3 regions of the Desulfobacca acetoxidans DSM 11109 genome follow, and region 1 is predicted to be linked to each of the others. Evidence: riboswitches for the same ligand, from Rfam matches in the RefSeq annotation. Region 1 holds a riboswitch; each other region holds the start of a gene.
The links. A riboswitch is a leader RNA that binds a small molecule or an ion and turns the genes downstream of it on or off. The one in region 1 is predicted to bind cobalamin.
Positions count from the first base shown of each region.

Region 1 (7,976 bases):
CGCCCCCCAGGTTCGAAGCTTCCAATGGCACAACCGTAAAAAATCGCATTTCCCGGGAAGTTCCATGAAAATACAGTCGTCTGCCCACCGAACCAAGAACCGCCGAGCTTATCGAGCGTTCTAAAATTACCTGGCCCACCCGCAATTCCTGAAAAAATTCCGCGGTGGCCCAGCCTCTTTGCATACCCTTCAATGTTATGTTGAAGGAACTGTAGATCACCAAAACCACCAGGCTGGTTAAAGTCAAAGCGACAACCAATTCCAGCAGGGTAAAACCAAGTGCATTGTTTCGAGTCCTGGCCATGAATCAATTTTTCTTTTGGGCCGCGGTCCGCACCGTTTCCAGGACAAGTGACTTTTTGCTATTTCGTTCCTGCCAGAAGACGGTTACCTGTATCAAAGAACAGAGGATTTTCAGGTCTCCCAAAGTTTCGCCGATTTCATATTGGGGAGTGACCCTGATCCGATAAACAAATTCTTCCTCCTGGCCTTCGTACGTGCCGGCCTCCAGACTGACGAGTTCACAGTTTTTCTGCAGCACCTTTTCAGCTATCAGGAGAGCTTGATTATTTTTCCAAATCCCTGCTTCAACCCGAAAAGTGGAGCTTAAAATCTGGAGAAGGACTACCAGCATCAGGCCTACCAGAGTAGTCGCGACTAAAACTTCCAGGAGACTGAAACCCGCCGCACCTGAAGTATGAGACCTGGCTTTTGGGCGATAATTCATCTAAGCCCGCCCGCCCCATTCACCTTCCTTCGACCTTGAGGTTTATCCTACCGGTTACGGTCTCAATCTCCACGCGGTATTGCCTACCGGTGGAATCTGCGAATCCCAGCCTGCCGCCGCTGGAACTCCCGTCCCGGTAAAAAATTATGAATCCCGTCCTTCTATCAATATCTTCCCACACCAGATGCGGGTTTTCCAGACGCAGGCCGGGAAAAGCACCATGACTGGCGAACCCTTCCACCCGGTAACGCCCGGCTTTAATGTCCACCCGCAGTCGCACCCGTTGATGCCTGGTGACGGCTTCGCTCCTGGCAGTCCGCAAAATCGACAGGAACCGGCGTATATTTGCCCGTTCCTGCTCCCGTTTATAACTTTTTAACAGGTCCGGCAGCACCAGGCCCATGAGAAGGGTCAGCAGAGCCAATACTGCCAAAAGCTCCAGAAGAGTAAAACCACTCTCCTGCCCTCGAAACAATTGTTTGGAAGTTTGAGAAGCGCCCCGTATCACCGCAGTATCGGCAACCTTCGGTACTGTCATCGCAGTACCTTCTGTTTCCGGCAAGATATCCTCCTAAACCGTTTTTCCTATCAGAGTTACGTTAGGGAGCGGACTGCCAGTTGGAAATGTCCTGATTTTCTCCTTCTCCTCCGGGCGCGCCGTCGGCTCCTAAAGAATATAAATCGTAAGCACCGTGTTCTCCCGGAGATTTATAGACATAATCCCTGCCCCACGGGTCCTTGGGAACCGGCTTATCCAGATAAGGCCCCCCCCAGGAAGGCAGGTTGCCTGGTTTTTCTCTTAAAGCTTTTAGCCCTTCTTCGTCGGTGGGGTAGCGGCCCACATCGAGATGAAAAAGATCCAGGGCGGTGGCTAGAAACTGCATCTGGGCTGCCGTCGATTTTTGTTTCGCCTTCCCGACTCGCCCCATGAGCCGAGGCGCCACAAGGGCAGCCAGCAAGCCCAGGATAAACAGAACAATCATTAATTCAATAAGGGTAAACCCTCGATCTTTCCGGTCTTTATTAAGCAACGTGAACCTCCAGGCCTAAATTTGGATTTCATAAAGGTTGAGAATGGGCAGGAGCAACGAGACAATGATAAAAGCCACTGCCATGGCCGTGACCAGAATAAGTATCGGCTCCAGAAGGGCCAGCAGTCTCCGGATGGCTTTTCTGGCTTCCTTTTCCAGAGAGTCCGCGGCTGATAAAAGCATTTCGGCGAGATGTCCGGTTTCTTCTCCGATGGCCACCATTTGCAGGAATAGTTCCGGAAACATCCCTACTTTTTTCAGCATCACGGAAAGTTGTTTGCCTTTTTCGACGCTATCCAAAACGCTTTTTATGGCACTGGCCAGATAGCGGTTATTCACCGAGGTGATGACCACCTGGAGAGAGGCAACCAGGGGTACACCATTATTTAATAATGTCCCTAGAGTCTTGGCAAAAAAGGCCGCAGCCACGTTCCGGGTCAAAGTTCCCAGCAACGGCGCCTGGATGCGGAAACGATCCAACCAGAGCTGGCCTTTGGAACTTCTCAATAATCGGCTAATTGACCATATCAGGATAGCCAGGAATAAGGCCAGCACCCACCAATAGGAACGAAACATTTGGCTAATCCACAAGAGCATTCGGGTGCTCCAAAAAAGTTCCTGGCCCATCTCTTGAAAGAACGATTCGAACCGAGGGACGACATACAGGAGCATAAGGACCAAGGAAAGGCTCCCCATTCCCGCCAGGATCATAGGATAAATCAAGGCGGTGAAAAGGTAACTGCGGAATTCGCTAACCGTCTGCAAATAGTCGCTCAGACGGGACAGAGATTCATCCAGAAAACCGCCGGTTTCACCGGCCTGTATCAGGCTGACGTACAAAGGCGAAAAAGCCTTATGCCGGCTCAGCGAATCGGAGAGCGTCTTACCCCCTTGCAGATCCCGGAGAATCTGATTGATCACTTCCTTCATGCCCGATCGGGAAGTCACCTCTTTCAGGGCTTGCAGACTGCGGTCCAGGGGCAATCCGGCTTTCAAGAGGTCAGCCAGTTCCTCGGTAAAGAGGACTACCTCTCGCGACGAAACCCGTCGACCTCGCCGGAAAGAAAGTTTACCTTGCCAAGCCGAGGGTGCGGGATCGAGGCTAATGCGTAAAGGGATGAGTCCACCATGCTGCAGATGCAGTACAACCAGGCCTTCCTCCCGGGCTTCCAGGGTTCCCTGAATGATGTTGCCCTTGAGGTCGGAAGCCCGGTAGTGATAAAGCGGCATGGTTACTCCTGGGTGACCCGCAGCACTTCCTGGCTGGTGGTGAGACCTTGGGCCACCTTGGCCCAACCATCAGCCGCCAGGGTTTGCATACCCTGCTGGATAGCCGCCTGCCGTAAAGAACTGGCATCGGCTCGCTGCAGGATGAGTTTCCGCAATACTTCATCTACCAGAAGTAATTCATACATACCGCTACGCCCTTGAAAGCCTGTATGGGCACAAGCAGGGCAGCCCTGACCGAAATATAATTGGGGAGGCGATTCGCCAAATATCTGATGCGCCTCTTTTCTACTCTCCTCGGAATTGAGAGGAACTTTGCATTCGGGGCAGATCATCCGTACCAGTCGTTGGCCCAGAATGCCTAAAATGGCCGAAGCCAGTAAGAAATCCTCAATCTCCATCTCCAGCAGCCGAGTGATGGCTCCGGCCGCGTCATTGGTATGCAGGGTACTGAAGACCAGGTGGCCTGTGAGGGCTGCGTGAATAGCGATTTCAGCGGTTTCCCGGTCCCGGATCTCTCCCACCAGCACCACGTCCGGGTCCTGTCGAACGATATGTCGTAAACCCCGGGCGAAGGTAAGGCCGATGGAGGGTTTCACCTGCATCTGAGTTACCCCGGACAAGCGGTATTCCACCGGGTCTTCGATGGTAATAATTTTTTTTTCCAGGGAATTAATCCGTTCCAGAGCAGCATAAAGAGTAGTGGTTTTGCCGCTGCCGGTGGGACCGGTAACCAGGATCATGCCATAGGGTTTGTGGATGAGAGCATCGAATTGCTGCAACTCCCGAGGAGGGAAGCCCAGCCGGGACAGATCGAGGATGACCTTACCCCGATCCAATATCCGGATAACCATGGACTCACCCATAAGTGTGGGCACCGTGGAGACCCGGAAATCGATGTCCGAACCTTGAACTTTGAGTCGAAACCGGCCGTCCTGGGGGAGACGGCGTTCAGCGATATCCAGCCGGGCCATAATCTTCAACCTGGACAACACTGCGGCCTGTAGTCCCTTGGGAGGAGATTCGGCTTCGTGGAGAATGCCATCCTTGCGATAGCGGACTCGAAAGTCATTTTCAAACGGCTCTAAATGGATATCACTGGCCCCCAGCTGGATAGCCCGAAGTAATAGGAGATTCACTAATTGAATGATGGGGGCTTCACGGGCCATATCCCGCAGATGGCCGATTTCGGAGGTCTCTTCACTTTCCAGATCCAAGTCCTCGGCATCCAGGTCGTCCACCAGACGTGACATGGGACTGCCGGGCTCATAAACCGTTTGGATAACTTCCAGAATTTCTTCTGCCGGAGCCGGCAGGATAACTACGGGTTTGCCCAGGGCCACTTCCAGGGCCGCCCGTAACGCCTCATTTTCAGGGGTGGCCATGGCCAGCAATACCCGACCGTCTTCATGCTTCAAAGGAATTACTTGATTTTCCCTTAGATAGCGGACAGATAGACCTGGGAAAGCTTCAATCACACCGATGTCTTTGAGATGGGGACTCATCCCTTTTTCCCTTAAAATGTAAGGTATTTATCAAAATAATCCTTCTAATCCTTTTCGCGAGCGACCGGTTTTAATAGACATATTAACAGTGGATTTAGATCAACAGGCATCAATTCGGCAGACGCGGCTTAAGCGACTTTTCTAATAAACCATAAAGCCTCAGCACTTGACTGACAAATTGCTTGGTCTCTTTGATTTCCGGAACCTGGTAGCCCGCCTGCGCCACTCGGCGGGGACCAGCGTTGTAAGCAGCAATGGCCAGGGGCAGAGAGCCGTCAAAAGAATTCAACAGATGCCGGAGGTACCGGCTGCCCCCCATAATGTTCTGCCGAGGATAGAACGGGTCCTGGACCCCCAGGTCGGCCGCAGTTCCCGGCATTAACTGCATCAGCCCCATGGCACCCTTGGGGGACACCGCCCCAGGTACAAAGTTGGACTCCATCCAAATAACGGATAAAATTAGAGATGGCGGCAACTGGTAGGCGTTAGCCGCTTCCACCACGATGGGCGCCAGATCCGGAGCAATCCAGTCCAAAGCTGGAGGAATTGGCAGAACTGCCAAGAGTGGCGGCTCCGATTTTTTTGTAATGATATGCAATGGGCCCTTGAGATCCCGCTGAACCACCATTGATGGTTGGGGTTCGCCGGTCCCTGGCGGGGAGGGCTGGGCCAGGGTATGGGCAAGTCCTTCCCTCAGACGTAGGCGTTGGGTTGATACCGCCGCTAACCCTGTCGGTCTCGAGGTGACCACCACGTTACTGATCTGAATCACTCCCTTCTTAGTACGGCGGTAACGGATGGGTCCTTCCAGGATCAGGGGTCGGGAGGTGTCCTGCCGGCATCGGCGGGAAGCCAACGTCTCCCGGTGGCGCTGGATGGATTTTTGGTCAAGGATAAGGATTTGAGAGGCTGAACTGATCTGGCTGGCCAGAGGGAGGGCTTCCAGGTCTACCGGGGTATCCGGTATTTGAGGGGTAGAGCGTTGGTGCTCCCCCCGAGTTGTTAGTGGACTAGATTCTTTTTCAGCGGGTAAAGAGGTTATCTTGGCAACGACCGCGGCCGGCGTCACGACTAAGGATATAACGAGGAATATGGTTAGCTTTTTTAAGCTCATGGGTAGTTGACCCGGAGCGCTGCGGGTGCAGGCGGTTCAAATAAAAAACCTTGAGTCCGTGTGGACCCAAGGATTGCACCCAGCTTAACTTGTTCCTCGGGGGGGGCGGAGGAGATTTTCCCTACCTCCTGCTGCCTGGCCTGATCCAGCTTTACGTCGGACTACGGCACTTTCGTTACAGGCAGGTCTTCTGACTCCCGGATCATCCTAGTCCCTGCGCCTTCCCATTCCCTTCAGGTAAACAGTGGCAATTGCAGGTTTCGTCCCCGGTTACAGCGGCGGGACCGTGCCGGATTTGCACCGGCTTCCCTATTAAGCCCAAGGGGGCACCTGAAGCGAAATGATTATATTGTGAATCTATTCTTTTTGTCAACGGAAAAAAGTTGAATTCAGTTTCAATATCAATAAACCAATCTGGACGCGCCGGGGTCCGACTAACCCAGAGATTTTGAGACGATCTGGCTCAGGGGTGTCCTGGAAGAAAACAGGCGCATTTTTAGGGCTCGTCTTTAAATACGGAGACGAACATGATAGCTCGGGAAGATTGAATTATACGGTGTTATTATTATCTTGTAATAAAATCTAATCAACCTATAGAAAGTTTTTTCTCTTGACAAAGACGGCAAATCAAATTATACACTTTTTTAGTTTCAGGCACCCCAAGGGGTTTAATAGGGAAGCCGGTGCGAACCCGGCGCGGTCCCGCCGCTGTAACCGGGGACGAAACCTGCAATTGCCACTGTTTACCTGAAGGGAATGGGAAGGCGCAGGGACTAGGATAATCCGGGAGTCAGAAGACCTGCCTGTGAGCTTATTGGTATACCCACGAGGTAATGGGTATGCCTGGGTTATGAAGAGAAGGCAAATCTTTATAGCCAAGCCAGGGATCAAGTAATCTGGGTGCAATCCTTGGGTCCGCACGGACTCAGGGATTTTTTTTTGATCATCCCTTAGTTTTTTGGGGCCGGATGGGACAAAAGAGTAAGTATATTGAAGGAGAATATTGGAAATTATCAGCTCGGCTTTCAAGAGCTCATTGGGGATAGAGATTTCAACCGATCCAAAATGGGAATCGTTGGCTTAACACCATGCAGGTCATAAGAGCCACTAAAATTTTTTTAGGACTCCCGGAGAATTGCTTGCGTGAAATAGCAGCGTCTTCGAAGAAAGAGGTTTTTCCAAAAAGATTTCTTCTGAGTCAGACAGGAGAAAGCATTGACCGCATTGGTATTGTCATGTCGGGAACGGCAGAGATGAGAGTGAAGGATAGGTATGGTGAAACGATACGATTCCATCTCCTCGGAGACGGGGAGCTTTTTGGGGAGATGGCTGCTTTGGAAAATGGCTCCTCCCTGTATGATATTGAGTCCTTGACGACTATGGAAGTTCTCCTCCTGTCCAGAGAGAGCTTCCTGAAACTGAGCGTCCATTCGGCCATGATGCGAAATGTCTATCAGTTGATCGCTGAACGACTGCAACTGCTTTGTCAAGCCCTCATTTCCCTGGAAAGAAGGTTGATCCCGGGAATGGCAAAGCAGGAATACAATGTCATCACCAAGGCGGTTCAATTTATTGATGAGAACTATCATGAGGCGTTGACTTTGGACAAGGTCTGTCAAATCAGCAACTTGAGCAAATTTCATTTTGTCCGGAAATTCAAGGAAATCATGGGACTGTCTTTCAAAGAATACCTCAACCGCAAACGGGTGACCCAGGCCAAAGCACTCATGAAAGATGATAACTTGAATATTTCCGAGGCCTGTTATGCCGTTGGGTTTGGTGATCTATCTTACTTTGGAAGAGTTTTTAGAAAAATTGAGGGCCGAAGTCCCTCGGAATACAAAAAGAGTTTGAAAACCCAGCCGTGACTAGCAATAAAATCTTTAATCTTCACCATTTTCTTTATGGCAAAGATTAATAGAAAGGTGCCTTATCGGTTATTATCGCTCCTTAACCCTCGGTTTAGGGGTTGGGGGAATCCGGTTATGTTGCCAGAGTTATAAGGTTTCATCAAATGAGCAACTTCGTCTCATAAATCAGCAATTCTGTCCAAGCCCTCCCAATTTATCTTTGTTAGAATATGTTCCAATGGGAATATTTTTTCAAACAAAAAATCTCGAACCTTAACTGAGATCGAAAAATTGTGGGGGAAGGAATTATGACAGGGTTGCTAATTTCTTTATGGAGAGATGAGGCTGGCGCGACAGCCATAGAGTATGGTTTGATCGTTGGTATTATGGCGGCAACGCTCATAACGGCCTTGGGCACGTTCAGTGAAAAGCTCGAATCGCTCTTCTCAGCGATTAATACTAAACTATCAGAGGCAGAATCCAAAGTGAAAGGGGAGGGGACGTAAAATAGAGGAACGACGA
Region 1 is NC_015388.1:926,388-934,363, reverse strand. It holds gene DESAC_RS03970 (prepilin-type N-terminal cleavage/methylation domain-containing protein) at 1-304, opposite strand, end outside; gene DESAC_RS03965 (hypothetical protein) at 308-727, opposite strand; gene DESAC_RS03960 (GspH/FimT family protein) at 747-1,265, opposite strand; gene gspG (type II secretion system major pseudopilin GspG) at 1,327-1,758, opposite strand; gene DESAC_RS03950 (type II secretion system F family protein) at 1,774-2,988, opposite strand; gene gspE (type II secretion system ATPase GspE) at 2,991-4,490, opposite strand; gene DESAC_RS16450 (lytic transglycosylase domain-containing protein) at 4,600-5,604, opposite strand; cobalamin riboswitch at 5,768-5,953, opposite strand; cobalamin riboswitch at 6,240-6,425, shown strand; gene DESAC_RS15015 (helix-turn-helix domain-containing protein) at 6,693-7,472, shown strand; gene DESAC_RS16925 (Flp family type IVb pilin) at 7,763-7,960, shown strand.

Region 2 (7,976 bases), 240 kb from region 1:
TGTTCTTGAGAGAAGCGGGGATAAGGAACTTTGCCGGCGGTCAGGTTTACCCCTCCCGCGGTGGTAATCAGTTCATCGAGAAAGGTATGAGAACCGGCAGAGACAATGGGAGAGATGCCGATCTGCAAAAATACCCGAGGACAGTGAACACTGCGGCCTACGAGGGAAATGATGTGCTGGCGTCTCTGAAAAAGGTCTTTTGCCAGGGTCTCGGCCTGATCCCCGGCGTTTAACAGATGACCGATCTCGTGCACGGTAGCAATTACCCCCTCGAGATTGCGGGGGTCAACCGCATAAACCGGGATGCCCAGACTCTCCAGCCACTCCACCCGATGGCGGGGATTGCCGTCTTTGATGGCCAGGCAGAGGTCGGGCCGCAAGGCGACGATGCGCTCGACGTCGGGACTGATGTACGAACCTACTTTGGGCAGGTTCTCCGCCGCCGCCGGATAGTTGCTGAATTGTTCGACGCCAACGAGCCGATGTTCCTGGTTCAGGGCGAAGACGATTTCGGTGAGGCTGGCAGCCAGGGTAACGAGGCGCTGAGGATTTTCTGGAATTTTTACCTCCCGCCCCAACTGGTCGCTCACGGTGCGGGCAAATGCCGGGGGAGGCAGGAGCGCAAAATACAGCACCAGACAAACAGTGTAAATAACCTTTATGATTGTCATTGGCAATATTATTTGTAGGCGTGCAGCAATCAATGAAAAAAGGGACTCAGTTATCAGCTTTCAGTATAAAGAAGGAAACGCTTGCAAAATATCTATTGTGATCGTCCTCAAAGCCGTGAAGGATCTTAACCTTTTAAGGACAAGAAATTCTTCGCTGCGCTCAAATTGACCCGAAAGGCAAAGATGGATTTTGCCAGCCCTTCAAATAGTATCGGTTCCCATCCTGTCCGGCGGTCAGGAAAGATACGATTATTCCCTTGAACCCGTCATCGCAGTGATTATAGTTAATCTAATACCAGAAAGGAGGGGAAAAAACCATGTTATGCAGTCTTTCTACAAAATTGGGGCCCGAAGAGCTCCAGGCCATCAATACCCTGGAGCAGGAATTGGCAACACCGCTGTTGGCCTTTTCCTGCCATGATTTGAAGCCTGCTGAGATGAGTTCGGCGCAGCTCAGCCAGATTCAGGCCTTGGAAAACCGCTTAGGGATTTCCTTGGTAGCAGTGAAAGTCTGAGTTTTTTACCGGTTGCCGGGAAGGCCCGCCCCCTTACTGCTTGGTGGTAGCGGGATATTTTACCGCTAGGCCGCTGATAATGGCTTGACCGGCCATTTTGAGCGGAAGGGGGAGCTCCGTTGACAGCGCTTTTTCCTCCTCCTGTTTCAGGGGCCTTCCCGCCAACTCTTGGGAGATAGACTCACACCAGACCTTGAAGGCTTCCAGGTCCTGAACCTGTCCCTGTTCCCAGGCGTCGCTCAAACTGAGAGCCGCCTCCAAGAAGCCGGCGTAGCGCGGCTGCAAGATAACGGCCTCCCAGGCCTGCAAGATTTGTGGACGCGCTTGAGGTGGCAGGGAAGCTGTTATGACATCGTAGATATCCAGCCGCCGTTCCTGCAGCCTCTGCCAGATCGGTCGGCGGGCGCCCAGACCGTTCTGTTTCCCCACGGCCTCCCGGACTCCCTGATAAACGGCCCTGCCGATCAGTTCTCCCAGCTTGGAATGCCCTCCGGCGTTATCCAAGGTTTTGCCCTGTCCTCCTACCACAATACTATTATCGGTGCCAGTGCCCGTCGCCTGATAGGTCAGGGGTTGTTCGGTGCTTCGAATATCCAGGTCCTGCAGTGCCGCGGTCTTGGCCTCAGTAACCGCGATCAGAGCCCGGCTCATGGCCCGGGGAGACAATCGATAATTGCTTAAGACAATAATATTGATGGTTCCGGGTTCGTAGTAACGGCCCTCATCTTGGGAGAGGCGCAGGGCGTTGCTCTCCACCCCGGCAGTTACGAGGGCGTAAAGCTTGAGGTCCTTGAAGTCAGCCTTCTGAACCGAGAGATTCCCCATGTCAGCGCCGGTAAACAGGAAGGATGTTTTGCCCTCGGTTTTTTTCAGAACATTGTACACCAGACGACGGTCTTTCTCCAGACCCAGATAGTGGCTGATGGGCCAGCACGGGGGCGGGGTATAATGATTGCCTGCCGTCAGGATGCCGCTGCGGGGTCCTTCGAGGGTGGAGATGACCTGCACCGGTGTGGTGAAATCGATGACCAGGGATTTATGTTCAAAGTCCAGGATGCGGCTGGTGACGACCTCAGTCTGGCGGACATACGGCAGGTCCAGATGCAGAGGCTTACGGGCGAGTATTTCCTGTTTCAGGACGACCTTTCGGACATCGCTGAGTTCTTCAGGGTATAAAGAGGTCGCCAGCCAGGAGATAAAGTCTGCGGTACGGACTGAGGCCCGGCAGGTCAGTTCGCAGGGAAAGGTGAGCAGCCGGCCCTGGCGGACCCCCTCCACCTCCTGCCAGCCCGGCTGCTGCACCAACTGATGAAATCTCTTCCAGTCATGACCGCAGGCGAAAATGGCCTGAGGATTGAACTGCTGCCATTCCGAGAGGGTGACGGGAACTACGGGACCCTTTTTCCCCCAGGTAGGTGGGATGCCGCCAGCCAGCCGGATAAAATCATTCTGAAAAGAGTCATCCCCGGGTGTCAACATCTCCCGGTTACTCATGAGCCGTACTACCCGCAGTTTTTTCACAGGGGGTATTTGAGCGGTTTTCTTGCCGATGAGGTCCAGTTGTGCCTGGAGGTGGCGGCACAACTCTTCGGCCTTGGACTCCTGTTGAAACAGAGCCCCGAGTAGGCGCAGATGCGCAAAAATGTCCTGGACCGCCCGGGCCGACAGATTGATCACGGGAATCCCTGAATCCTTAAATCGCTGCTGCACCTCCTTCTGCAAATCGGCGACAAAGATACAATCCGGTCGGCATTGTTCGATGGCCTGAAGATTAGGGGAGAAAAAGCCGCCCACCACCGCGGGCTTCCCTGTCTGCGGGGGGACGTGGTCGTATATGGTAACGCCCTGCAATCTCTCCCCCAAACCTAACGCCAGCAGCATTTCGGTAACTCCAGGGACCAGGGAGACGATTCGCTGCGGTGGCTGAGTGATGGTCAGGGGACGGTTCCAGGCATCGGTGAGGTTGAGGGCGGCATTAGCTGAAGCTGTATGGAATAGTACCGCACTCAATAAGATCAGAGAGACACTAAGGTTGGACAAACCCTTGTGATAAAATTTTTTACCGGGCAATCGTTTTCCGTTCCGCACCATTCTCATGAATTAACCTCATTACCACCGGTGGAAATTTTCTACCAAACAGGCTCTGGCAAAACTCACCCTTTTCAATTTTGCCATTTCCCTGGTTCCCAGGCTCTTGCCTGTCATTCTTTGTTCCCAGGCTCCAGCGTGGGAACCAGATTCAAGCCATTATTTCCAGATGAGAACCGGTTAAAAAACAAACCGCAAACCGGTTACAAAATTGAAGCCTGGAGATGAGTAATTATACGTTTCCTGGTAATTTTGATCAAAAAGATTTCCAATCCGCGCCTGAAGCTGCATTTTTTTGGCATACCGCAGGTTCTCTGCAATATCATAGGTTGCGGCCAGATTAAAGAGGAGATAGCTCGGGTTAAAGACCCTGCCGGTATGGGTGACAAAAAAAGGATCGGTGATGTAATAAAAGTCATCCCGTTTGCCGACGTAGAGGCCATTCAGATTGACGTTAAAGGGTTTGTGGTCATAGTTGATGGTAAAGCTGACGGTATGTTTGGGGCGTCTTACCAACGGTTTGCCGACCTCGTAGTTGAGGCCCAGATCTTCGCCCCCGGTACTGAGCACCTGCGACAAAAGATAGGTGTAGGAGGCCGAGAGAGTTAAATAAGGTAAGGGTTTGGCCGTCAGGCTGGTTTCCAGCCCCCGGACGCGGGCGTCGCTGATATTGCCGTAAAAGGATGTGGCGGGCCAGGCCCGGGTGATGTAGGCGATCAGGTCGGTGAAGTGGTTTTCGAAATAAGTCAGTCCGAACTTCAGCCGGTCATTGAGGGCGTATTGGTCCACCCCCACCTCCCAGGAGGTGTTTTTTTCGGGTTTGAGGTTGGGATTGCCCACGGCAGTGGTGGATTGGTAATACTGTTCACTGAAGGTAGGCGCCTTAATGGCCCGCCCCCCGGCGGCCCGCAAGGTCGTATCGGTCTCGGTGATCCGAAAGGCGGCCGAGGCCCGCGGGCTGAACTCGGTCCCGTCAAAGGCGGTATTGTCTTCCAGACGCATACCGGCGGTAAGAAACAACCGCTCCCAGAAACTGATCTGTTCCTGAAAATAGAAATCGACGCTGCGGCGGTGGGCTCTGGTTTCCGAACTATAAGGCCAGACTCCGAAACTCTCATAGCTCTGTTTCAGGCGTTCCGTAAAGGCTGCCAAGCCGATAGTAGTAGTCGTTCCTATCCGATCACTAAAATTGAAACGCAGGTTGGAGCGATAATCCAGACTGGAACGGTCCTCAATGGGATGGAAAACCGAACCGCCGAAGATGTCCACGGGATCGAAGGCGTCATCATAGCTCCAATCCCGGTGGTAGGTAGACAGGGTCAGTTCGTTTTCCCACCAGGAATAGGGGGAATATTTGGTGGTAAGGCCAAATAAGAGGTCGGTCCGCGTCTGGTTCTGATTCGGGTCGGGTGCAGGATCTACCCGGTCACCATATTCGGTCGGATAGCCAAAGTAGGTGTCGATAAAAAGGGTAGAGAAGGTAAAAGAGAGTTTTTCCGTCGGGTCCAGGTCGAAGCGGCCATTTAGCACGTTGCTGCCGAAGCGGTTGTTGATCGGCAGGATGCCCTGATCGTCGATGCGGCTGAAACCGATGGAATAGCCAAACCGATCTTTGGCGCTCCCCATAAGACTGAAGCGATTTTCACTGATGAACTGTCCTTTTTCGCTATGGGCCCCCCAAGCCCCGGAGTAGGTGAAAGTTGGCGGCCCCACGCCCTTTTTAGTGATGAGATTCGTAACCCCGGTCATAGCGTCCGCCCCATAGAGCGAACTCATGGGACCCCGAACGACTTCGATCCGCTCCACATTGTCAACCGTCAGGTTGGCCCAGTCATAGGTGCCACCGGCATTATTGAGCCGGATGCCGTTGAGCAGGACTTGGCTCATATTGGAATTTCCACCCCGCATAAATAAAGAGGTGTTGCCGCCCTGGCTGCCGGTCTGGTTGACCACCACTCCCGGTACCGAGCGGAGCATTTCCTCCACCCGGGTTACCTGGCGCTTTTCTATCTCCGGCGCGGTGATTACCGTGGAGGAAACACTGGTTTTTTTCAACTGCTCCTCCGTACCGGTGGCCGTAATGATGATCTCATCCACCTTCTGGACATCCTCGGAAGTGGATGTGGATTGCCCTAAGGCTGCGACGTTCGTCGTTTCCTCCGGATTCACCCCCTCGCTGGACGCCGTTTCCTGGGCCAAGCCAATCCCCGGATGTAAAACCAAGCATATCAATAAAAACAGTATTCTCTTCATAGTTTTTCTCCCCCCCCCGAAACCATAATCGGTACAGTTTCAGCCGCAGAGCCGTACCGGTGGCCGCATGGGCTGCAGATGCTGCTGCTCCCATTGCGCTACCAAAAGGCTGACATGGCCGCAGCCTCGACTCGTTAAAAAATGCCAGGCGTCCTCCACCGTGAAATAGCCCTGGTAGTTCCCCACCAACTCAACTCGGTCGGCTTTGACCCCTGCCTGCTCGCACTGGTTCTTAAGATCGTAGGGCTCCGGAATTTCCTGCCCGCCGACGAGATACACAATCACCCCTGTCTTCATAGCTTTCCTCCTGTAGAATATTTCCCCAGAGTAATTTCTTTTGTCCCGCACCTTGATCCGCTCGCCTGCGAGAGGGAGGATAAATCAAGGGAGACACCTCCGGCAAAAGATAAAAGTGGTAATCCGTGCCACGCTGCTGCGTCAGGAAAGAGTAAGGCCTGCCCAAAAAATAATCCCTGAGTCCGTGTGGACCCAAGGATTGCACCCAGCTTAGCTTGTTCCTTAGGATTGACTGAAGAGTTTTACCTCAACTCGCTCAGCCTGGCCTGACCCAATCTGGCGTTGGGTAAAAGCACAAAGATTGCAGGCAGGTCTTCTGACTCCCGGATCATCCTCTTCCCTGCGCCTTCCCATCTTATTAGCCCAAGACAGTGGCACCTCGCAAGGTTTTGTCCCCGGTTACAGCGGCGGGACCGCGCCGGACTTCCACCGGCTTCCCTATTAAGCCCCATAATGGAGCACCTGAACCAACTAGGGCCATTTATAATAGAATAACATCCTTCCTGTCAAGCAAAAAATGGGGTATCGGCTTACGGCGTTAAGCCTGTTAGCATTTTTTTATTTTCCTAATAACCTAATTTAAGATACAGTAGAGAGTAAAGACTTACCGATATCCGAATTAATTCTGCATATTAAATTATTATTGCTATTAGGTGAGAGCAGGTTCAGCGGGTTCTTGTCCGTTGTCAGAGCACTCTGTCTTTAAGTTTTGGGTGGAGCAGGGAGGACCAGTTAGAGTCGCCTCGGGTTGTGAGTGGCAACTCCGCAGGCTGGTCTTGAAATTTCGGCTACCATCACGATATGGTGTGAAAGGATTAATCCATAATCGCAGTAGGTTAAAAGAACATGCTGGCTCTTCTGCAGGCTCAAAGAGACTACCTGTCTTTCCTGACCGGATTAGGTTGCTTATTCGTCTTTCTTCTCGGCTTGACGTTGAGGCGCCATCCCCAATTCCCCCGCTCTTTTATCTGGCTGGGTTTTTTTGCTCTCTGTCAGTGTTGCTTCGAGTGGTTTTCGCTCATTATGCCGGTGCTGGGGGGACCGGTCCTGAGCGAACGATTGAAGTTGCTGCAACTATTGGCGAATGTCGTCTTTCTCACCGAGTTTGGGGTCTCCATTATCCTGCCCCTGAAATGGCGAGTTTGGGGGCGAGCCCTGGCAGGACTTTATCTAGTGGGGCTGATTGCCAGTGCTTGGGTCGGGCTTTCCCAGGTCTGGCTTCCGGCTGCCGTTATCGCCAGGTTGGCCACCTCAATTTGGACTATCGTGGCTCTTTGGCAGGTAGCTATCTCTACCAAGTCCGGTATCCTGCATGGTGCGGCTCTGTCATTAGCGGGGTTGCTTTTGAGCCAAGCTCTACCGTTGTATCCTGGAATCGTTCCCTGGCAGAACTGGGAGCAATATTTTATGGCTGCGCCGGACATAATCCAGATGTCGGTCCTGCGGAGTCTATTTAGTCTGTGTCTGGCGCTAACATTATGGATTTACTACCAGAACCAGCTTTGGCAGCGGACGGCAGAGGTGGCAGCACTTTGGAGATGGCCGCTGTACGGCTCGTTTGCTTTGGTTCTGGTCATCTTTTTGACCCTCGGTATAGGAGGTCTGGCCACGGGCTGGTATGGCCGGTATCTGGACGCAGATATGCGTCAGATATTAATTACCAGAGTCCGAACACTGGCTTCGGCACTCAACCCCGAGGCTATCAAGCAACTTCAGGGCAATGAGGCTGATCTGGGAACCGAGGTCTATGAAAACTTGAAGAAGAAGTTAATATCGATCCGTCAGGCCAACGGCGATTGCCGGTTTGTCTATCTCATGGTCTGGCGGTCGCCCTATCCGGTTTTGCTGGTAGACAGTGAGGATGTTAGCAGCGCTAATTATTCACCCCCCGGCCAGATTTACTATGAAGCTAGTGCCGAACTGAAGACCTTGCTCCAACAAGGGCAGGCTTTCGTAAAAGGTCCTAACTCTGATCGCTGGGGTACCTGGATTTCCGGTTTTGAGTTTATTAGGGTGGCGAGCACCGGTCAGAATCTGGCTGTAGTCGGAATGGATGTAGATGCCAAGGATTGGCAGAAGAAGATTCGCCTGCACCGCCTCCTGCCACTTAGCCTGACCCTGCTCATTACCCTTCTCCTCACCGGTTTATACA
Region 2 is NC_015388.1:689,947-697,922, forward strand. It holds gene DESAC_RS02905 (ABC transporter substrate-binding protein) at 1-671, opposite strand, end outside; gene DESAC_RS02910 (hypothetical protein) at 989-1,186, shown strand; gene DESAC_RS02915 (adenosylcobinamide amidohydrolase) at 1,220-3,283, opposite strand; gene DESAC_RS02920 (TonB-dependent receptor plug domain-containing protein) at 3,455-5,527, opposite strand; gene DESAC_RS02925 (hypothetical protein) at 5,567-5,824, opposite strand; cobalamin riboswitch at 6,114-6,305, opposite strand; gene DESAC_RS14970 (hybrid sensor histidine kinase/response regulator) at 6,671-7,976, shown strand, end outside.
Region 2: it holds a riboswitch for cobalamin, as region 1 does, so the genes downstream of both, DESAC_RS02925 (hypothetical protein) here and DESAC_RS15015 (helix-turn-helix domain-containing protein) in region 1, are expected to answer to the same signal.

Region 3 (7,976 bases), 1.6 Mb from region 1:
CCCTGCGTCAGCGACGTCCGGTGATTGCCGATACCCGTATGCTTCAAGCAGGGATCAGTACCGGCCGGCTTACCGGTCTGGGAGTTGAAATTATCTGTCTTATGGATGACCCAGAGGTGGTGCGTGAGGCCAAACGTCGTGAGATCACCAGGGCGGCGGTGGCCATTGAGCAGGCCCTTCCAAAGATATTCCGGGGAATTGTGGCCGTCGGCAATGCTCCCACGGCGTTGCTGCGTCTCCTAGAGCTCCTGGCTGCCGGAGCGCCGCCTCCGGCCCTTATCGTAGGTGTGCCGGTGGGTTTTGTCAATGCCGCCGAGTCCAAGGAAATCCTAAGCCGCCAGGATTGCCCATTTATCACCGTCCTGGGTCCGAAAGGCGGTTCAGCAGTGGCTGCCAGCATTATCAATGCCCTGGCTATTTTAATTCAGACAGAGAAATCAGCATGACTCGGAAAACAGGAACTCTTTATGGCATCGGCGTGGGACCCGGAGATCCCGAATTGATTACTCTCAAAGCCCTGAGGATTTTGGAGCAAACCCCGCACATTTACGCCTCTACATCAAGTAAAAACACATACAGTTTAGCCTTGAATATTGTCCGCTCCCATCTTCATGAGGCCAAGGTCGAACAGCTCCCGTTCCCTATGACTCGGGAACCTGAAGTCCTGCAGGAAGCCTGGGAAAAAAACGCCCGGCGGGTTCTGGAAGTGCTTACCACCGGATCGGATGCCGCCTTCATCACCATAGGTGACCCATTGACCTTTTCTACCTTCGGTTATCTCCTGAAAACCATCAAAGACTTTGAGCCGACGATCAGGGTCATCACTATTCCCGGAATCACCTCCTACCATGCCGCTGCTGCCCTCATCCATACGCCCGTGAGTGAAGGGGAGGAGTCTTTCCTTGTGGTCTCGGGAGCTCTGGGCGCCGCCAAACTCCGGGAGGCCTTGAGCGTAACCGATACTATCATCCTGCTCAAGACCTATCGCCACATTGACGAAATACTGGTATCCCTGGAGGAGATGGGACTCACGGACCGGGCCGTTTGCATCAGCCGCTGCGGCCTGGAGGGCGAAACCGTAGTGCAGGATATCCGCAGCCTTAAGGGACAATCCTTGCCCTATCTCTCTATGATGGTTATCAAGAAGAAGGGGAAATATTTTTGATCATAGCGTCCAACGCCATGAAAAATTTAGAAATTTGGCCGCCATACAGGGCGGGGGTAGGTCGACTTTGGGCGGCAAGGGTTTTTTTGCAGGAGGTCCGGGTGCAAGGCTTAAATCATCCTGAGGAAAATGGATCGGTCAAGCTGCCCGGACGGCGTCGGCAGCTTAAGGTGGGTTTTTCCACCGGCACCGCGGCCGCCGCCGCCGCTCAGGGCGCCTTGCGGGAATTGCTTGGCCTGCCCTGTTCCGAAGCAGTGGAGGTTAGTCTTCCCAAAGGCGGGAAATTGACCGTCCCCCTGCTTAGCCATGGTAGCTACGGTTCCCGGGGCGAGGCCCTAGTGGTCAAAGACGGCGGGGACGACCCGGACGCCACTCATGGGGCGGTGATCGGTGCCCGGGTCTGGTTTTCCTCTGCAGATTGTCAGGAGTCAGAGACTTTCCGGGGGGGTGAAGGGGTAGGCCGGGTGACCAAGCCCGGACTGCCTGTGGCCGTCGGCGAACCGGCCATCAATCCGGTGCCCCGGCGCATGCTGCATCAGACTACGGCTGCCATACGGCAACTGGCCGGTAATAATCTACCCCTGAGGTTTACCGTGGAAATTTTTGTGCCCCAGGGGGAAGAAATCGCCCGCCACACACTCAATCCCCGGCTGGGAATCCTGGGGGGGATCTCCATTCTGGGCACCACCGGACTGGTCAGGCCCTTTTCCCACCAAGCGTATCGGGCGACCGTGGTGAGCGCCCTTAAAGTAGCCCGGGCCGTGGGACTTACTGGTGTTGTCCTCACTACCGGTGGCAAAAGCGAGGAGTATCTTAAGAGAATTATTCCCCATCTGCCGGAGGAGGGCTTTGTGCAGATGGGGGACTATGTGGGTTTCGCTCTGAAGACTGCGGTTAGGCTGGGATTCAGCCACCTCACCATAGGTGCCTTTTTTGGCAAGGCCTTGAAAATGGCCCAGGGTTTCAGCCATACTCATGCTTCCCAGGGGTTGGCCAACTTTGGAGAATTGGGCCGCTGGACCGAAGAAATCACCGGTGATTTCCTCCTGTCCCAAGCGGTGGTCCAAGCCAATACTGCCCGACAAGTTCTGGAAATGCTTCCGGAAGCACATAAAAAGGCAATGGTGGCAGAGGTGGGTCGTCGGATGCTGGCGGCCCTCCGGAAACTCGCTGGCCCCGGCCCCGAACTTGCCACAGTGATATTAGATCTCGACGGTCTTCCACTTTTTTGGCGAGACAGGGTGAGAGGATCGTCATGATCCCCGTCCAGGTGGTGGGTTTGGGGATGTCGTTAACCGACCTTACCCTCCGAACCCTTGATATCATCAAAGGAGCCCAGGTGCTGGTGGGGGGCAGGCGTCACCTGGCTTATTTTCCCGAACATCCTGCCGAAAAGATCATCTTGGGGAAGGACCCGGAACATGTGATTCTCAAACTAGGTGAACTGGCCCAGTATCGGCAGATAGTGATCCTGGCCTCAGGAGATCCCAATTTTTTCGGTATAGGCCCAATGGTGGTGCGTCTGTTAGGACCGGAAAACGTGAGAATTCACCCTAATATCACCGCAGTTCAGGCGGCGTCGGGTCGTCTGCAAACGGCCTGGCAGATGGCCCAAGTGGTGAGCCTGCACGGCCGGGGTTGGGAATCCCTCGATGCCGCCCTGAATGCGCCTGGCTTGTGGTTCATTTATACCGATCCGGCTCACGCGCCTGATGCTATCGCCCGACGCCTGCTAAAATCCGGGCGGATCGAAGCCCGGCTCTGCGTCCTGGAAGACTTGGGTCTGGAAACCGAACGATTTGCCTGGATGAGTTTGGATGAAGCGGCAGACAGGACCTTTTCCCCATTAAATATAGTGGTGTTGGATTTAATATCCGCTCCTTTCAGGAACCGTCAGGGTCGCCTCCCTGGAAAAGACCCGATGTTCCATCTGGGTATGCCGGAAGAGTTTTACTGCCCGGAACGAGGCTTGATTACCAAGGCCGAGGTGCGGGCCGTAGTTCTGGCGAAGCTCGAGCTTTATCCGGGCCAGGTGCTCTGGGATATTGGCGCCGGCACCGGTTCCGTGGGGTTGGAGGCCAGTCTCTTGATCGGTCGGGGACGCATCGTGGCCGTGGAAAAGAACCCGAAGCGCGCCGCCCAGATCACTGCCAACCGGGAAAAGTTACAGGTGGATAATTTCGAGGTCATCTGCGGTAGGGCTCCTGCATGTCTGGCCGTCCTGACTCATCCTGACCGGGTGTTTATCGGCGGCGGGGGCGTGGATCTGGAAGATATCCTCTGTGAGGTTCTGTCTTGCCTACGGCCGGGCGGCAAAGTGGCTCTCACCGCTACCCTCCTCGAAACTTTGGAAAAGGCCCGAAAGATTTTGCTCCGTGAGAATTATCTGATAGATATTATTCAACTTCAGGTCAGCCGGGCTCAGCCCTTGGCAGGGGGATCTTATTTACAGACACTGAACCCCGTATGGGTTATCACCGGTTCGGCCCTGGCGAGGTAAGATGACAGAGCGACATCCCGTAATCTTTGTGGGAGCCGGACCTGGAGATCCGGAGCTTATTACCGTAAAAGGCATGAAGGTCCTGTCTCAGGCGGAAGTGCTGCTTTATGCCGGTTCCCTAATATCGCCCGCCGTTCTGGCCTGGGCACCTCCCGAGGCAGAGATGGTGGACACTGCCCCCCTGGCCCTGGAGGAGATTGTTGCCCGCCTGACTGCGGCTCACCGGGCTGGCAAACACGTAGTGCGGTTGCACTCCGGGGATACCAGCCTGTTTAGCGCCCTGCAGGAACAGGTGGCGCTTCTGGAACGAGAGGGTATCCCCTCCCGGGTGATACCCGGAGTCACTGCGGCGTCAGCGGCCGCCGCTGCCCTGGTGCAGGAACTGACACTGCCGGAAGTGGCGCAGACGGTCATTCTCACGCGGGCGGAGGGCCGGACCCCGGTTCCGCCGCGGGAAAACCTCCGGTCGCTGGCGGGGCACGGCGCCACCCTGGTGATTTATCTCAGCGTCCAGCTTCTAGACCGGGTGGTAGAGCAGCTGGCCGACGCTTACGGTCCGGAGACACCGGTAGTAGTAGCCTACCGGGTAAGTTGGCCGGATGAGCGTCTTATCCGGAGCACCCTGGCCGATATTATACCCAAAGTCCGTGCAGCCGGCATCAACCGCCAGGCCTTGATCTTAATAGGCCCGGCCTTGGCTACTTCGAAGGATCGTCTTCAGGTGTGCTCACGTCTCTATGACAAAACCTTTGCTCATGGCTACCGGGATGCGGCCGATTAGAGTGGTTGCCCTGACGCCCGCCGGAGTTCGTCTGGCCCGGCGTCTCTGTCAGACCCTGGAAGGCACTGAATGTTGGCTTCCGGCCTCTTGGGCAACAGCCGGGGAACATACTTTTGACAGGCTGACTGACGTCTTTGCCGAGGCCTTCACCAATGATCGCGATCTGGTATGCATTATGGCTGCCGGGATCGTAGTACGACAAGTAGCTCCTCTTCTTCAGGGCAAAGACCGCGACCCTGCGGTGGTAGTGTTAGACCAGGAGGGCCGATTTGCGGTGAGCCTTCTTTCCGGCCATCTCGGGGGGGCCAATGAGCTGGCCTGTCGGGTGGCCGCAACTCTCGGCGGTACTCCGGTAATCACTACTGCCACAGATATCCAGGGGCTTCCTGCTTTGGATCTTTTGGCTGCCCAAGCTGGGTTGATCATCGAAAATCCAACCGGGGTTAAGGAGGTGTCCATGGCTCTCCTGGCCGGCAAACCCGTGCGATTGGTGGACCCCGAGGACCGCTTGGCCACGGTTCTGGCAGGGTATCCTCATCTTTTTCACCGGGAAGCCGCCTTGGAAGCTGCACTGGCTGGTAGCCCCCAACCCACGGTGTATGTGGGTTGCCGGGAGCGGTCTTGGCCAACTGGATGGCTGCGGCTGCGTCCCAGGAGCCTGATTGCCGGGGTGGGCTGCCACAGGGGCACTCCATCATTGGAAATACTGGATCATATTCAGGAGGTTTTCCGGCAGGCCGGGCTTTCACTTCTTTCCCTGAAGGCGTTGGCCACCATCGCCGCAAAAAAAGACGAGCCGGGGCTCAAGGAAGCGGCCCGTCGGCTGGAAGTGGAATTGTTATGGTATACCGCAGAGGAACTGGAACACGTGCCGGTGCCGCATCCGTCAGCACAGGTGACCCGCCACGTGGGTGCGAAGAGCGTCAGCGAAGCCGCAGCCCTGAAGGCGGGACAGGGGGAACTCCTAATACCCAAACACAAGAGTGCCAACGTCACCGTGGCAGTAGCCCGGGCCATCTGGCCATCGTGAGTCTGGGACCGGGAGCAGTAGAATATCTGGCCCCTAAGGCCCAAGAGGCCCTAAAGGCTGCTCGGGTGGTGGTGGGTTATCAGACCTACATCACCTTGATAACCTCTCTCCTGACCCACCAGGAAGTGGTGGCTACCGGGATGCAGGGTGAAGTCAAACGCTGCCAGGCCGCCATCGACCGGGCCCGAGCCGGCCAGTGGGTGGCCCTGGTATCCGGCGGGGATGCGGGTATCTATGGTATGGCCGGTTTGGTCTTGGAACTCTGTGCCGTGCAGGGCCTTAAAGTGGGCCAGGTTGATAGCAACGACGAGTTGGACTTTTCTCTCGAGGTGATTCCTGGCATCCCGGCCCTAACGGCGGGAGCCGCGCTTTTAGGAGCCCCTCTGATGCACGATTTTGCCGCCATCTCGCTGAGCGACCTCCTCACCCCCTGGGAAATTATCCAGCGAAGGGTTGAGGCAGCGGCTCAGGGTGATTTTGTCATCGTCCTCTACAATCCCAAAAGCAAGAAACGGGATTGGCAGTTGAAAGCGGTGGTGGAGCTTGTCCTCCGCTATCGGGAACCTCTCACCCCCGTGGGTCTGGTAAGGCGGGCCAGGCGCGCGGGAGAGGAAATCATCGTGACCACTCTGGAGCATCTCCCGAAACAGCCGGTGGATATGCAAACCATCATTATAGTGGGCAATTCCCAAAGTTTCCAATACGGTCCCTACCTGGTTACGCCGCGAGGCTATCTCGCCAAATATCAGGTGGGGGACCAATAGACGTTCTAGGCCGGGATTAAAGGCGGGTAATACTTAACTATTCGGAAGGGAGGGGTGCCTCTCCAAAGACATTTTGTTGTTAAAGTTACAGGAGCCCTGAGGGGCTTAATAGGGAAGCCGGTGCAAATCCGGCACGGTCCCGCCGCTGTAACCGGGGACGAATCCTACAGTATGCCACTGTCTTGGGCAATGAAGATGGGAAGGCGTAGGGAAGAGAATGATCCGGGAGCCAGAAGACCTGCCTGTAACCGAGATGCCGCGTTTTAACGTCGTATTGAGACCGGCTGAGGGGCGAGAGATAGGTAAATCTTTCCAGCCAACCTGAGGAACAAGCTAAACTGGGTGCAATCCTTGGGTCCATAAGGACTCAAGGATTTTTTTTGGTCCATCAATGAAGAAGAACAGGGTAAGGGGCAAATAAGATGTTGATGGTGGCAACAACTACGCTTGAGAAATCATGAAAGGGGAAAGAACAATGAAATGTTGGTTGTCTGTTCTGGTAGTCTTAGTGGTGTCGTCTGGGATTGGGTCTGCTCAGGAGTGGGACCGGAAAGTATCGTTGCCGGAGGAAGAGGCCACTGTTGGCCGGACTACTGTGGATACCCAGGCAAAAATCTTGGAGGATGCAGAAAAAGTCCATGGCATCGATAAGGTTGTCGTGACGGCTACCAGGACCGAACGCAACCCCGACGATGTTCCGGCCAGTATTACCGTTATCACCAAGGACGACCTAAGGAAACAGAACATCAAGACGGTGGACGAAGCCTTGGCCCAGGTTCCCGGAGCAGTCGATAATCGGCGCCGAATCTATGGAGATAGTATGACCAACGTGAATCTGCGCGGTTTCCCGGCGGAGGGCCAGAAACGCACCTTGGTTCTGCTGGACGGCCAGAACATTGCCAACGCCTACAGCAACGGCGTGGCCTGGAGCAGTATGCCGGTGGAAAATATCGAACGCATAGAGGTAGTCCGGGGACCATTTTCCGCCTTGTATGGGGGCAACGCCATGGGCGGGGTCATCAATATCATTACCAAGACCCCGAAGAAACTGGAATGTGTAGCCCAGGGCGGCTATGGCACCTACGATTCCTGGACCTACTACCTCGGAGTGGGGGACCGCCTCTGGAATAAAGTGAGTGTTCAGGCGGGATTTAATTATCGCATCTCCGCCGGCTACCCCTCCAGCCTGGTGACCAAAACGGCCAGCACGGGGACCCCGGCCACCCAGGTGGTGGGCTGGCAACCTACTCATACGACCACCGGCACCCCCACCAACATTATTGGAGATACCGGTGATTATAACTGGAATGATTACAGTATGAACGGCAAGATAAGTTGGGATATCGCCCCGGGCCATAGGGTTGAGTTCAGCACCCTGCAGAGCTGGAACGACTATGGCTATGATATGTACCATTCCTATCTGCGCGATACCGCCACCGGCAGCTCAGTGGTCAGAGGAACTGTGGGTCTGTCTGGTACCAACACCCAATTTAAGAATCTCCAGGAAGGAGCCTTCCTGAACGGCGACGGGCGCGATCAAACCCAGGTGTATAATCTGACCTCCGATAATCAGCTTACTGAAACCACGAGGATCAAGTTTCACGGGGGGCTGCTGAATCAACCGACTAATTGGAGCGCTTCCCCCAGTTCCTCCAACCCACTGACCACTTTCAGCGGGGGGCCTGGAACCTCCTCTTTCTCCCCAAGCCAGAACTGGATAGCCGAATTGCAGGTGG
Region 3 is NC_015388.1:2,485,641-2,493,616, reverse strand. It holds gene DESAC_RS11150 (precorrin-8X methylmutase) at 1-446, shown strand, start outside; gene cobI (precorrin-2 C(20)-methyltransferase) at 443-1,165, shown strand; gene DESAC_RS11140 (cobalt-precorrin-5B (C(1))-methyltransferase) at 1,267-2,424, shown strand; gene DESAC_RS11135 (bifunctional cobalt-precorrin-7 (C(5))-methyltransferase/cobalt-precorrin-6B (C(15))-methyltransferase) at 2,421-3,665, shown strand; gene cobM (precorrin-4 C(11)-methyltransferase) at 3,667-4,446, shown strand; gene DESAC_RS11125 (cobalt-precorrin 5A hydrolase) at 4,403-5,476, shown strand; gene cobJ (precorrin-3B C(17)-methyltransferase) at 5,473-6,240, shown strand; cobalamin riboswitch at 6,313-6,500, shown strand; gene DESAC_RS11115 (TonB-dependent receptor plug domain-containing protein) at 6,716-7,976, shown strand, end outside.
Region 3: it holds a riboswitch for cobalamin, as region 1 does, so the genes downstream of both, DESAC_RS11115 (TonB-dependent receptor plug domain-containing protein) here and DESAC_RS15015 (helix-turn-helix domain-containing protein) in region 1, are expected to answer to the same signal.